Regions from separate parts of the Agrobacterium sp. NPDC090273 genome, predicted to be linked through region 3. Evidence: riboswitches for the same ligand, from Rfam matches in the RefSeq annotation. Region 3 holds a riboswitch; each other region holds the start of a gene.
The links. Region 3 has a riboswitch for thiamine pyrophosphate ahead of thiC (phosphomethylpyrimidine synthase ThiC). Riboswitches for the same ligand answer to the same signal wherever they lie in the genome.
Positions count from the first base shown of each region.

Region 1: it holds a riboswitch for thiamine pyrophosphate, as region 3 does, so the genes downstream of both, thiB (thiamine ABC transporter substrate binding subunit) here and thiC (phosphomethylpyrimidine synthase ThiC) in region 3, are expected to answer to the same signal.
Region 2: it holds a riboswitch for thiamine pyrophosphate, as region 3 does, so the genes downstream of both, ACIQT8_RS17750 (ABC transporter permease) here and thiC (phosphomethylpyrimidine synthase ThiC) in region 3, are expected to answer to the same signal.

Region 1 is NZ_JBIVYN010000007.1:178,101-182,267, forward strand. It holds gene thiP (thiamine/thiamine pyrophosphate ABC transporter permease ThiP) at 1-552, opposite strand, end outside; gene thiB (thiamine ABC transporter substrate binding subunit) at 572-1,585, opposite strand; TPP riboswitch at 1,624-1,735, opposite strand; gene ACIQT8_RS19220 (VOC family protein) at 1,782-2,174, opposite strand; gene ACIQT8_RS19225 (ABC-F family ATP-binding cassette domain-containing protein) at 2,267-4,093, opposite strand; gene ACIQT8_RS19230 (thiamine diphosphokinase) at 4,098-4,167, opposite strand, start outside.
Region 2 is NZ_JBIVYN010000006.1:277,817-281,983, forward strand. It holds gene ACIQT8_RS17740 (hydroxyethylthiazole kinase) at 1-358, opposite strand, end outside; gene ACIQT8_RS17745 (ABC transporter substrate-binding protein) at 370-1,314, opposite strand; gene ACIQT8_RS17750 (ABC transporter permease) at 1,311-2,096, opposite strand; TPP riboswitch at 2,227-2,329, opposite strand; gene ACIQT8_RS17755 (alpha-glucosidase) at 2,366-4,167, opposite strand, start outside.
Region 3 is NZ_JBIVYN010000007.1:22,333-26,499, reverse strand. It holds gene ACIQT8_RS18525 (acyl-CoA dehydrogenase family protein) at 1-879, opposite strand, end outside; gene ACIQT8_RS18520 (acyl carrier protein) at 879-1,130, opposite strand; TPP riboswitch at 1,312-1,422, shown strand; gene thiC (phosphomethylpyrimidine synthase ThiC) at 1,518-3,338, shown strand; gene thiO (glycine oxidase ThiO) at 3,340-4,167, shown strand, end outside.

The DNA.
Region 1 (4,167 bases), 160 kb from region 3:
GAAGCGAAGCACCGATAACGAGCCCATACCGAGGCTCGACGCCATACGCCAATATTCTGCGGGCACGCGCTCCAGCCCCGCCAGCATCAACCGAACGGCCAACGGCAGATTGAAAAAAACATGCGCAACGAGAATGCCAGAGAGGCCGTAGATGCTGAATGGCTGCTCTTTGCCGAGTGACAAAAGCGCGGTGTTCAGCGCACCTTGCCTGCCCCAGATCGCGATGATCCCGAAGGCCCCGACAATTGCTGGCAGACCCATCGGAACCGCCAGTAGCCTGATTATCCAGATACGGCCGGGAAAACGTCTTTGCCGGGCCAGCGCCAGCGCCACCGGCAGACCCAGAATGATGGAAATAAGGGTGGACAGCGTAGCCTGATAAAGCGTGAAACGGAGGATGCGCAGCGTATAGGCATCCAGAATTCCCGAAGCCGACGTTCCAGCATCAAACGAAAGCAGCGCGACGACGGCAAGCGCCATGAACAGAAAAACGGCGGTAAACGCCGCCGTTCCTCCAATCATCGACCATCTGTAGTCGCGACGCAGCATCATCTGTTCGCCTGAACTTCCCTTAATTGACGCTCATGGCCGCAAGCCACTCATCGATCCAGGCCTTGCGATTTTTCGCCACCTCGGCAGAGTCCATCAGAAAGGTCTTTTCCGGCTGCACCAATTTGGAAAAAGCTTCCGGCAACGGCTTCGAAGTAGCGGAAACTGGCATCATCCAGTTGTTTTCCGGAATGGCGTCCTGAAAACCCGGCGTCAGAGTGAAGGCAAGGAACTGTTTGGCAAGCTCCTTCTCCGGCGCGTTTTTCAGGAGGCCTGAAACCTCGATCTGGATATAATGCCCTTCAGAAAACGCTGCGGCCTGATAACGATCGGTGTTCTCCGAAACCATGTGATAGGCGGGCGACGTGGTGTAGGAGAGCACCATCGGCACTTCGCCCTTGGTAAAGAGGCCGTAGGATTCCGACCAGCCCGGCGTCACCGTCAAAACGCGGTTCTTCAGTTTTGCCCAGGCCTCCGGCGCCTTGTCGCCATAGACCGACTTGACCCAGAGCAGCAGACCGAGGCCCGGCGTCGAGGTGCGCGGGTCCTGGATCGCGATCTTTTGCGACGGATCGCCGTCAACCAGATCCTTCAGGCTTTTGGGCGGGTTCTTGATGGTCTGCGTATCATAGATAACGGCAAAATGGCCGTAGTCATATGGCACGAAAACATCGTCCTTGTAGCCGCCCGGTACTTTCGCCGTGGACACATCAATGTCGCTTGCCTCGAACAGGCCGGTCTGTTTGGCTTCCGCCACGAGATTGGTGTCGAGGCCGACCACAACGTCAGCCTTCGAGCCAGCGCCTTCCAGTTTCAGGCGGTTGAGCAGCGCCACACCATCAGCAACCCCGACGAAATTGACCGTGCAGTTGCAGATTTTTTCGAAAGCCTCTTTCACCTTGGGGCCTGGACCCCATTCTGAAACGAAACTCTCATAGGTGTAGACAGTCAATGTCTTTTTCTCTTGCGCCGCGGCAACACCCGGCAACAGCAGAGATACGGCAACAATGGAGTTCAGCAAGAAACGACGACGCACGCGCACCTCCTAAAAAACGAAAAGGGGATCAGGCGCTTGCGTGAAAGCTGTCTAATCCCTACGCCGGTATGAACCGGATCAGGTTCTTCGGGTTGGCGAACCTCTCAGCCTTGTCTCCAGAAAGAAGACAAGACACCCCGTTAGATCAAAGCAAGGATGTAAACCTGCCGCTGTCGCTTGGCAAGACGGCCTGTTATCAGGCCTGCTCCGTCATATGCACGAGTTCCCAGACATGGCCGTCAGGGTCCTGAAAGCTGCCGGCATACATGAAGCCATGATCCTGAACCGGCTTCCATCTGCTGCCACCCGAGGAAAGTGCCGCCGTAATCGTACGGTCGATCTCCTCACGGCTCCCTGCCGAAAGGCAGGTCAGCACCTCTGTACTGCTCGTCGCATCACAAATATCGCCATTGATGAAATCCCGAAAACGCTCTTCCTGCAAAAGCATCACGAAGATGTTCTGCTCGACAATCATGCAGAGCGTACGATCGTCAGAATATTCCGGATTGAAGCTGAACCCGAGCGCCGTAAAAAATGCTCGCGATCTCTCGATATCCTTGACGGGCAGGTTGACGAAAATCATCCGCATGGTCCGAACTCCTCCATTGGACTCACAGGAAAAGCCAATTTGCTTCCCCTGTCAAAGTCAGAGCAGACGAAACCGTTCCCGGAATTCCGCTTTTATCCTTCAAGCTCTTCGCGCAGCATCTCCAGCTCCAGCCACTCTTCTTCCATGGCTTCCAGCTTTTCGCGCAGCTTGGTCATTTCCTCCGCCAGCTTGTTGAAGGCGGCCGGGTCTTTGGTGAACAGGTTGGGATCGGCCATGCGCTCTTCGCGCCTGGCGATTTCGCCCTGCGCTTTCTCCATTTCCTTCGGCAGATTTTCCAGCGCGAACTTCTGTTTGAAAGAGAGCTTTGCCTTGCCCTTTGCAGGTTCCGCAGACGAAGAGGCAGACGATGTGCTCTTTGCCTTTTCCTGCTTTTCCGCTTTCCGTTTTTCCTCGGCAGCACCTTTTCGCTGCGCCATCATATCGGAATAGCCACCGGCATATTCGATCCAGCGGCCATCCGGCGCATCGGGATTTGCCGGTGCGATGGTGGAGGTGACGGTACGATCGAGAAAATCACGATCGTGGCTGACAAGAATGACCGTCCCGGAGAACCCGGCGACGATTTCCTGAAGAAGATCGAGCGTTTCGATATCGAGGTCGTTGGTCGGCTCGTCGAGGATCAACAGGTTGGTCGGACGCGCGAGAATGCGCGCCAGAATGAGGCGGGCGCGTTCACCACCCGAGAGGTTACGGATCGGCGTACGGGCCTGTTCCGGCTGAAACAGGAAATCCTTCATATAGCCCGTCACATGCTTCAGCTCACCGTTGACGATCAGGTTGTCACCGCGGCCGTCCGTAAGATAATAGGCGAGAGTGTCTTCCGGGTTCAAATCCTCGCGCTTCTGATCGAGCGTCGCAATCTCCAGATTGGTGCCGAGCTTGACCGTTCCGCCATCAGGCGCAAGCTGCCCCGTCAACATCTTGAGGAGCGTCGTCTTGCCTGCGCCGTTCGGCCCGACCAGGCCGATACAGTCACCACGATGCACACGCAGTGAAAAGGGTGCGACGATGGTGCGTTCGCCATAGGACTTGGTGATGGCGTCCGCTTCGATCACCAGCTTGCCGGATTCACGCCCTTCGGTCACCGTTGCCTGGACTGAGCCCTGCGGCCCTTTGTGCCCGCGATAGGACGCGCGCATGGCCTGCAATTCACCGACGCGACGCATGTTGCGCTTGCGCCGTGCTGTCACGCCATACCGCATCCAGTGCTCTTCGCGCTCGATGGCCTTGCCGAGCTTGTGCTGCTCGAGTTCTTCTTCTTCCAGAACCTTGTCGCGCCATTCCTCGAAATGCGCAAAACCGCGATTGAGGCGCCGAGACTGGCCGCGATCCAGCCAGACAGTGGCATTGGACACCTTTTCGAGAAAACGGCGGTCGTGCGAAATCAGTACCAGTGCACTTCGCGTCTGCTGCAGCTCGTCTTCCAGCCATTCAATCGTCGGCAGGTCCAGATGGTTGGTCGGCTCGTCCAGCATCAAAATATCCGGCTGAGGCGCCATGACACGCGCGAGCGCCGCACGACGCGCTTCACCGCCGGAAAGGTTTTGTGGATGCTCCTGTCCCGTCAGGCCGAGATGTTCGAGAATGTAGGTGACGCGATAAGGGTCGTCGCCCGGCCCGAGCCCCGACTCGGCATAAGCCTGAACCGTATCATAGCCGTCGAAATCAGGTGCCTGTTCCAGATAACGGATGGTGGCGGAGGGATGACGGAAAACCTCACCTGATTGCGCTTCGACCAGGCCGGCGGCAATTTTCATCAACGTCGATTTGCCCGAACCGTTGCGCCCGACAAGGCAGATACGATCACCCGGCTCCACCTGCAGGTTTGCACCGTCAAGCAACGGCGTCACGCCAAAGGTGAGTTTGATATCGTCGAGTTTAAGAATTGGGGGTGCCAAGGTGTCAGGCTCCGGTCAGATCATAGGGTCGGGCAAGCACGATAGCTTTTCCGCTTTTCAGCGAAAAATGCGCC
Region 2 (4,167 bases), on a different contig from region 3:
CGAGTGCAATCAGTTCGTGGGCGAAGGCCAATCTGGAGGGGGAGTAGTCGCAATGAACGGGATCGATGATCCACGGCTTTCCTTCAGCATTGGCTATATCGACGGCCAGTCTGATAACTTTACGGCGCTCCGCATCGAGAGTACCGAGATTGATCGTTAAGGCATCCGCCTTGATAACGAAGCTCTCGATCTCCTCGAGCGACGTGGTCATCGATGGAATTCCGCCGACGACTGTGATGCCATCCGCCGTGAATTTCTGAACCACCGTATTCATCAGGCAATGCACACGGGGGCGCATCCGCCTGACGGTTTCGAGAACCTCGGCCGCTTTCGCGGCTGTCGGTATTGTTTCTGCCACGGATGTCGTCATCATTCCAGTTCCACTGCGATGTCACTGACTGCAGGTGCCTTTTTGATCAGCTGCATCTCCTGCATGAATGCGCCAAATTTGGCGTAACGTTTGGTGTCGAGCGCGGCCGGGCGTTTGGCAAAACGCGGCAATGTATCGAAAAATGCGGACTTGTTCAGTTCGTCATCAAGGTTCGGATAGGCCTTGATGAAAAGTTGCCACGATTCTTGCGGGTGGTTGGTGATGAAGATGGAAGCCTGCTCAACTGCGTCGAGGAAACGTGGCAGGCGGCCATCTGAGGCGGTGTCACGGTGTGCGACGAAGATCAGTTCGTCGTAAGCTGGAACACCGTGTTCCTCCGGGAAAAACGAACGGCCCTCATGGCCCTCAAGCTTCATCTGGGTCAGCTCGAAGTTGCGGAAACCGCCGAGCGTGGCGTCGACCTTGCCAGCAATCAGGGACGGGGAGAGCGAGAAATTCACATTAATGAGTTCAACGTCGTCTTTTTTCAGTCCGTCTTTCTCTAGCATGCGCTTCAGCATAGCATCTTCGAAGCCAGAGACCGAGAAGCCGACCTTTTTGCCCTTCAGATCCTTCAGGCTCTTGATCGGCCCATCGGCCAGCACCGTGATCGTGTTCAGCGGTGTTTCGACGAGCGTTCCAAAGCGGACAATGGGCAGCCCTGCGTCATGATCGAGATAAAGGTTCGGTTGGTAATGAACACCGATATCGGCTTGTTTTGCCGAAACGAGACGCGGTACGGCAGACGGGTCGGCAGGCGGGATCAGCTCAACCTCAAGCCCTGCATCTGCAAATAGTCCGCGTTCCGTCGCGATTACCATTGGAGCGTGATCGGGATTTACGAACCACTCAAGGAGAACCGTCAGCTTGTCAGCCGCTTGCGACTGGGCCGGCACAAGCAAACTTGCTGCGGCAAAAAGGAGGGGCAAAAAAATTCTTTTCATGGTTCGGATTTCCTCCGCAAGTTTCTAGAATAAATAGGTTTTTTGACTTCGTGCGCCCAGGGAGCGAAGCCCTTGGTGGCTTGGTCGACAATCAGACGAAGCAGCACCGCAATCACTGCCAGAATTGCCATCGCGGCAAACATGACGTCTGTTTGCATCCGGGCGTTTGACTGGATCATAACGAAGCCAAGGCCAGACGACGCTCCGACCCACTCGCCGATGATCGCGCCAAGCGGAGCAAGTGGCGCAGCAACGCCCAACCCGGAAACGAGCGATGGAAAAGCCAAGGGTACCCTCAACATGGTGAGGATCTGCCAATCGCTTGCCTGGGTCAGGGAGGCAGCATCCAGGATGTCGCGATCGGTTCTGCTGAGACCATCGCTGAATGCGGATGCGACAGGAAAGAAGATGATCATTGCGGTCATGGCAACCTTCGAGGCCATGCCGAAGCCGAACCAGAGGACAAGGATCGGAGCAAGGACGAATACCGGAAACGCTTGAAGGACAATCACCATTGGCCACACAAGGCGTCCCAAACGTGGCATGGCGGCGATGAAGAATGCCACGGCAATCCCGCTGGCAATGCCCAATGCAAGGCCAATAGCCATCTCCGCCAAGGTCACCCCGGCCTGACTGAATAGGAAGCCGGACTGGCGAATGAAAACGCTCAAGACGTCGAATGGCGTCGGCAATATGTAGCGGGGAGGCGAAAACAGCCATGTGCCTGCCTGCCATACAATCAGCAGGATCAGCACGCCGTGCAACGCATGAGCGGCTCGCATGTGACTAGCGGCAAACGGATCTAAGGTGTCGCGTGACAAGCAAACGGTAATGCAACATCATCAATCGATCTCCAGACATGACAATCACGGAGACCCAGGCAGAGCGGAGAAGAGAAAGAGTGTCCCATTGTAAGGCGACAGTTTCCGTTCCTACGCCGGTATGACCCGGATCAGGTTCAAGGGTCCGGCTCATCGCCATCTCAGCACCGTTCGGTGCTCCCCTCGGAATGGGTCGGAAACTGTCGCTTTTTTAGCTTTCTGTCAACGGCTCAGATCGTTTGTACGGCTTTGAAAATCGAGCTGAATGCACTTCCGGCGCGATAGAAAACTGCTGGCGTGCCGAGTGGGGCATCTACTGTGACATTCTGGCCGCCCGCATAACGCTCACCGCTCCAAAGGTGCACCCAGTCAATATTGCCTGGCAGGTATAGAGATCGGACATTTTCACCTGCTTTCCATACCGGAGCGACGAGCAGGTCTGCACCATAGAGATAGCTGTCCTGGATGGCATAGGTTTGTCGATCGCTCTCAAAGTGCAGGAAAAGCGGACGCTGAACTGGCAGGCCGGTCTGTGCTGCCTCCGACGAAAGGGATTTCAAATACGGTGCAAGTGCAACGTAGATCGCCGTCATCCTTGCAAAGTGCTCCAGGACCTCATCGTCCTGGTCAATTTGAATGTTGTCACGGGGTCTGTTGCCTTCATGGGTTCTCATGACGGACGTAAAAGCAGCCATTTCCGCCCAGCGCATGATCAGCTCCGGTGTCCTCACATTGCCGAACAGACTGGTGTAGCCACCAATGTCGGAATGGTGATAGGCGTTGCCAAGCAGGCCGGAGGAAAGCGCCCCTGACATGACCGTGACAAGGCCATCGTGTCGAGAAAAATCGACCGATTGATCTCCGCCCCACAGAAGCGGGCAGTGTGCCTGAACCCCGGTGAAGCCTGCTCGCATAAAAAACAGTGTCTCACCGGTCTTGCCGCGACTTTCAACAGCTCTGGCATTAACCTCGGCCCAGAGAGTTGGCCAGGCATTATGCATCAGTTTTGCATCCACGCCGTTGGCCAGGTGAATGTCGATCGGCAGGTATTCGCCGAAATCCGCCATCCAGCCGGACAGACCGAAGTCGAGCATATTCTTGCCGATGATTTCTTCGGCAAACCAGATTGCTGCATCCGCATTGGTGAAATCGACAACGCCGCAGTCGAACTCACCAAAATCGACCAGTGCAGTCTTTCCGTCCTTGTCGGTTGCGAAGTAACCGGCTTTTTCAGCAATCGGAAACAGTGGGCCATCAACGCAAAGGTAGGGGTTGACGTAGCCGAGGAAACGAATGCCTTGATCGGCAAGTTCGGCGATCTTCTGGCGCAGATGCGGATAGCGTGTCTCATTGGCCTGCCAGTCCCAGAACAGGCGCGCACCGAACGACGTCTGACGAAGGCCAACCCAATCCTCGCACCATAGGCCGGAAACCTTGGTGCCGGCAGCCATGATTTTTTCCAGCCGCGCAAGGGAATTCACGCCGTCCTTCAAGCCAATGATCGCGCCGTTATAAACCCATTCCGGCAGTTCGGGCTGGCGACCGAAACGCGAAGAGAGCATCGAGACGATATCGGCAAAGCTATCGGCTGAGAAAAACTCGATCTTTTCCGGAATTGCCCAGATCTCCAGCTCGTGAAAATCATCGCTCCGGAAATCGAAGGCGGAATATGCGCTGGTCTCTATGTGGAGGGCGTATCTGCGAGACGAGAGGTAGGTCGGTTGGGGGTAATTGGTGTTGTAATAGTCACCCCCTGCCTTGCCACTGACGTCAGACTTGAATGTGATCTCTGTCGTCTTGTCGCGACCGACGCCCGGTTCGGAGGTCCAGAGCGGAAAACGCCGGCCACGCATGTCGAAGTAGGACATTTGCTCGCCACCACCCCACACATGCTCGTCAGTCTCTGCAACGGTCCGCAGCCAGAGGCGATTGATGCTTTCGTCAAGTGCCGTAAAGCGAAGGGTGTTGCCATCCAGCGTCAATTGCAATCGCGGCGGCTGTCCCTCCGCCGACGCCAGCGAGATCGTATTGC
Region 3 (4,167 bases):
GTTGGATTTCACCACCTGCAGCTTGGTCGAGACTTCGGCAAGACGGATGGCGCCTGGTGGTGCGGTGCCTGGCGATTTGCGTGCCGCAGCGCGTACGAAAGATTGCGCTCTCAAGACAGCGTCAGAAGCGATACCGTACCAGACCGCGCTCCACAGCAGATGCGATGTTGCAAGCATCGATTGTGCAGCGATCTCGGCAAATGGTTTCGGAAAAATCTGGGTGGCCGGCGCCTTGCCGCGAAACAGGAAGCCGTCGGAGCAGGTGCCGCGCATGCCGAGCGTGTCCCATACGTGGGTCTTCTCGAGCGTATACTGGTCTTTCAGGAAAACCGTCATCACCTGATCGGTGGGTGCGGCGTCAGAATGCGAGCGCGAGGTGATCAAAATGGCGTCGGCGTCGCTACCGTAGGAAATGACGGTGGCGTCCTTTTCCAGCTGGCAGATATCGTCCTGGATATCGATTGCGCAGATGGAGTTGCGGAGATTACCGCCGATGCCGCCTTCCGTCGTCGCCGATCCGAGCAGGAGTTGTTCGCCCGCAACACGGCGCATGAAAGCCGCGTGCCAGTCGCTTTGTTCGCCGTGCTCAACGAGGCTCGACAGTTTGATATGATGCATGGCGAAAATCATCGCCGTTGCCGAGCATGCCTGTCCCAGGCGGACGCAGATATCAGCGATCGCCTGCAGGGAGGCAGCTTCGCCGCCAAGGTTTTCAGGAATTTGAATTCCCAGCAGCCGTTCGTGCCGCAGTGCTGCTACGGCCTCATGGGGAAACCGGCCGGCAGCATCGACATCATCGGCATGTTTTGCGGCAATCGCCGCGACTTTGCCCGCACGCGCGGACAGAGCTTCATCTATCGGCGCCACGGTGACGTTCATCAGGCGGCCTCTTTTCCGTCGAGGATGAGCTTGACCGTTTCTTCGATCGCCTTGATGCTCGCAAAGGATTTGCGGTTGAGAAGATTGTCGGGGAACTCGATATCGAATGCCTCTTCGATGCCGAGCATCAGTTGTACTGACGCAAAAGACGAAAGCCCCGCCGCGTAAAGATCAGCCTCATCGGCGATCGTTTCGACAGGGGTGGGAAGCTGGCCGAACTTTGCCAGTATTTCACGAATAGTCGCGTTCATTTGGACGTGTCTCCCATGAAGTCATATTAGACGCTTTGAATGTTATGGTTACATTCCAAACGATAACATTCAACTAAACCGTTAGGTTAACTGCAACTAACAGCAGCATGCGACAAACAGTCGATGCTGCCAAGTGTCGATATCGCTCCTTGACAAAAGCGGGGATGTGCATTTTCTTTCGGTCATTCACCAGGGGTGTCCCGCAAGGGGCTGAGATTCTGCTGTTATGCGCAGTGACCCGTTGAACCTGATCCAGTTCATACTGGCGTAGGGACGGTGCAAAGACCAAAGGGTTTGCTGACGCTTGACGTTCATGCAGCACCTTGCGGTATTTTCCATCATTCCGGCTCGAACTGGGTCTCCACTGTCAAACTTTGGAGCCTCAAGATGAATATCGTTGCCAAGACTACCCCGCCCGTCGTCACCACCGGGCCGCTGCCTGCCTCCACGAAAGTCTACAGGCAAGGCGTCCTGCATCCGGAAATTCGCGTGCCTATGCGCGAGATTGCGGTCCATCCGACAGCGGGCGAACCGCCAGTAACAGTCTATGATTCCTCCGGCCTCTACACCGACCCTTCCCACATCGCCGCCATTGAGCGTGGCCTTCCACGCCAGCGTCGCGACTGGACGCTGGCCGGAGGTGATGTCGAGGCTTACGACGGACGTCACGTCAAACCGGAGGACAACGGTTTTGCGACTGGCACCCGCCTGACGCCTGAATTTCCGTTACGCTATCAACCGCTCAGGGCCAAAGACGGCAAGGCCGTCACCCAGCTTGCCTATGCTCGGGCCGGTATCATCACGCCGGAAATGGAGTTCATCGCCATCCGGGAAAACCTTGGGCGTGAGGCGGCCAGGGAAAAGCTTGTGCGTGACGGCGAGAGTTTCGGCGCGCATGTTCCTGATCACGTCAGTGCGGAATTCGTTCGTCAGGAGGTGGCTGCGGGCCGGGCGATCATCCCCGCCAACATCAATCATCCCGAACTGGAGCCGATGATCATCGGCCGCAATTTCCTGGTGAAGATCAACGCCAATATCGGCAATTCGGCCGTTACGTCCTCGATGGCGGAAGAGGTCGAAAAAATGGTCTGGGCGATCCGTTGGGGCGCCGACACCGTTATGGATCTTTCAACGGGTCGCAACATTCACAATATCCGAGAGTGGATCATCCGCAATTCGCCGGTGCCGATTGGCACTGTGCCGCTCTATCAGGCGCTGGAAAAGGTGAATGGCATTGCCGAAGACCTGACCTGGGAGGTCTTCCGCGATACGCTGATCGAGCAGGCGGAGCAGGGCGTAGACTACTTCACAATCCATGCCGGCGTCCGGCTGCATTACATTCCGCTCACCGTCAACCGCGTTACCGGTATCGTGTCGCGTGGCGGTTCGATCATGGCCAAGTGGTGTCTGCATCATCACAAGGAGAGTTTCCTCTACGAACACTTCGAGGAAATCGGCGACATCTGCCGCGCCTACGATGTTTCTTTCTCACTCGGCGACGGTCTGCGTCCGGGGTCAATTGCCGATGCCAATGATGCGGCGCAATTTGCCGAACTGGAAACGCTGGGTGAGTTGACCAAAATCGCCTGGGCCAAGGATTGCCAGGTGATGATCGAAGGCCCTGGTCATGTGCCAATGCACAAGATCAAGGAGAACATGGACAAGCAGCTTGAAGTCTGCGGCGAGGCACCGTTCTACACGCTCGGGCCGCTGACGACGGATATTGCTCCGGGTTATGACCACATTACGTCTGGTATCGGCGCTGCGATGATCGGCTGGTTCGGCACGGCAATGCTTTGTTATGTGACACCGAAAGAACATCTCGGTCTGCCTGATCGCAATGACGTCAAGGTGGGTGTCATTACCTACAAGATTGCCGCCCACGCAGCCGATCTCGCCAAGGGACACCCGGCTGCGCAGGTGCGTGACGATGCGTTGTCGCGCGCCCGTTTCGAGTTCCGTTGGGAAGATCAGTTCAATCTTTCGCTCGATCCCGACACGGCGCGTTCCTTCCATGATGAAACGCTGCCGAAGGAGGCGCACAAGGTCGCGCATTTCTGCTCGATGTGTGGTCCCAAATTCTGCTCCATGCGGATTTCGCATGACATCCGCGCCGAGGCGCAGAAGGAAGGACTGGAAGCAATGGCGGCCAGGTTCCAGGAGGGTGGGGAGCTCTATCTGCCTGTCGATCCTTCGACTGGCGCTTAGCATGCGTATCCTGATCAAGGGAACGGGCGTCGCGGGTTTAACCGCGGCGTTCGAACTGGCTTTGGCGGGTGCTTCGGTCGAGGTTGCGGATGCCGCTGCCGAACCGTTTCGCGGCGCTTCCTGGTATGCAGGCGGAATGCTGGCCCCCTGGTGTGAACGCGAGAGTGCAGAAGAGGCTGTACTAACGCTTGGTCAGTCTGCACTGGACTGGTGGGAGCGGGCCACCCCCGGCCTCGTTTTCCGCAATGGCACGCTTGTTGTTGCGCCGGCGCGCGATCGCGCCGAGCTTTCGCGTTTTGCCTCCAGAACCAGTGGCTACAGATGGCTGGATGAGGATGGGATTGCAGCTCTCGAGCCCGATCTTTCGGGGCGTTTCCGTTTCGGGCTGTATTTTCCGGAAGAAGGCCATCTCGATCCGCGCCTTGCGCTGAAAGCTCTTCATGCGCGCCTTCAGGGCATGGGTGTCGCCTTCCATCTGGGCATGGGCCAGCTGGAGGAAAATACGTTCGACCGTGTGGTCGATTGTGTCGGCCATGCGGGGGTTGGTCGGCTTCCCCGGCTTCGCGGTGTTCGTGGCGAAATGCTTTATCTCGCCACACAGGATGTTTCGCTGGCCCGCCCTGTCCGCCTGCTGCATCCGCGTATCCCGCTTTACATTGTGCCGCGTGAAGGCGGGCGCTTCATGGTCGGGGCAACGATGATTGAATCCGAGCATACCGGACCGATCTCGGTCCGCTCGACGATGGAATTCCTCAATGCTGCCTACACCATTCATCCGGCTTTCGCCGAAGCGGAGATACTCGAAACAGGCACCGGTATCCGCCCTGCA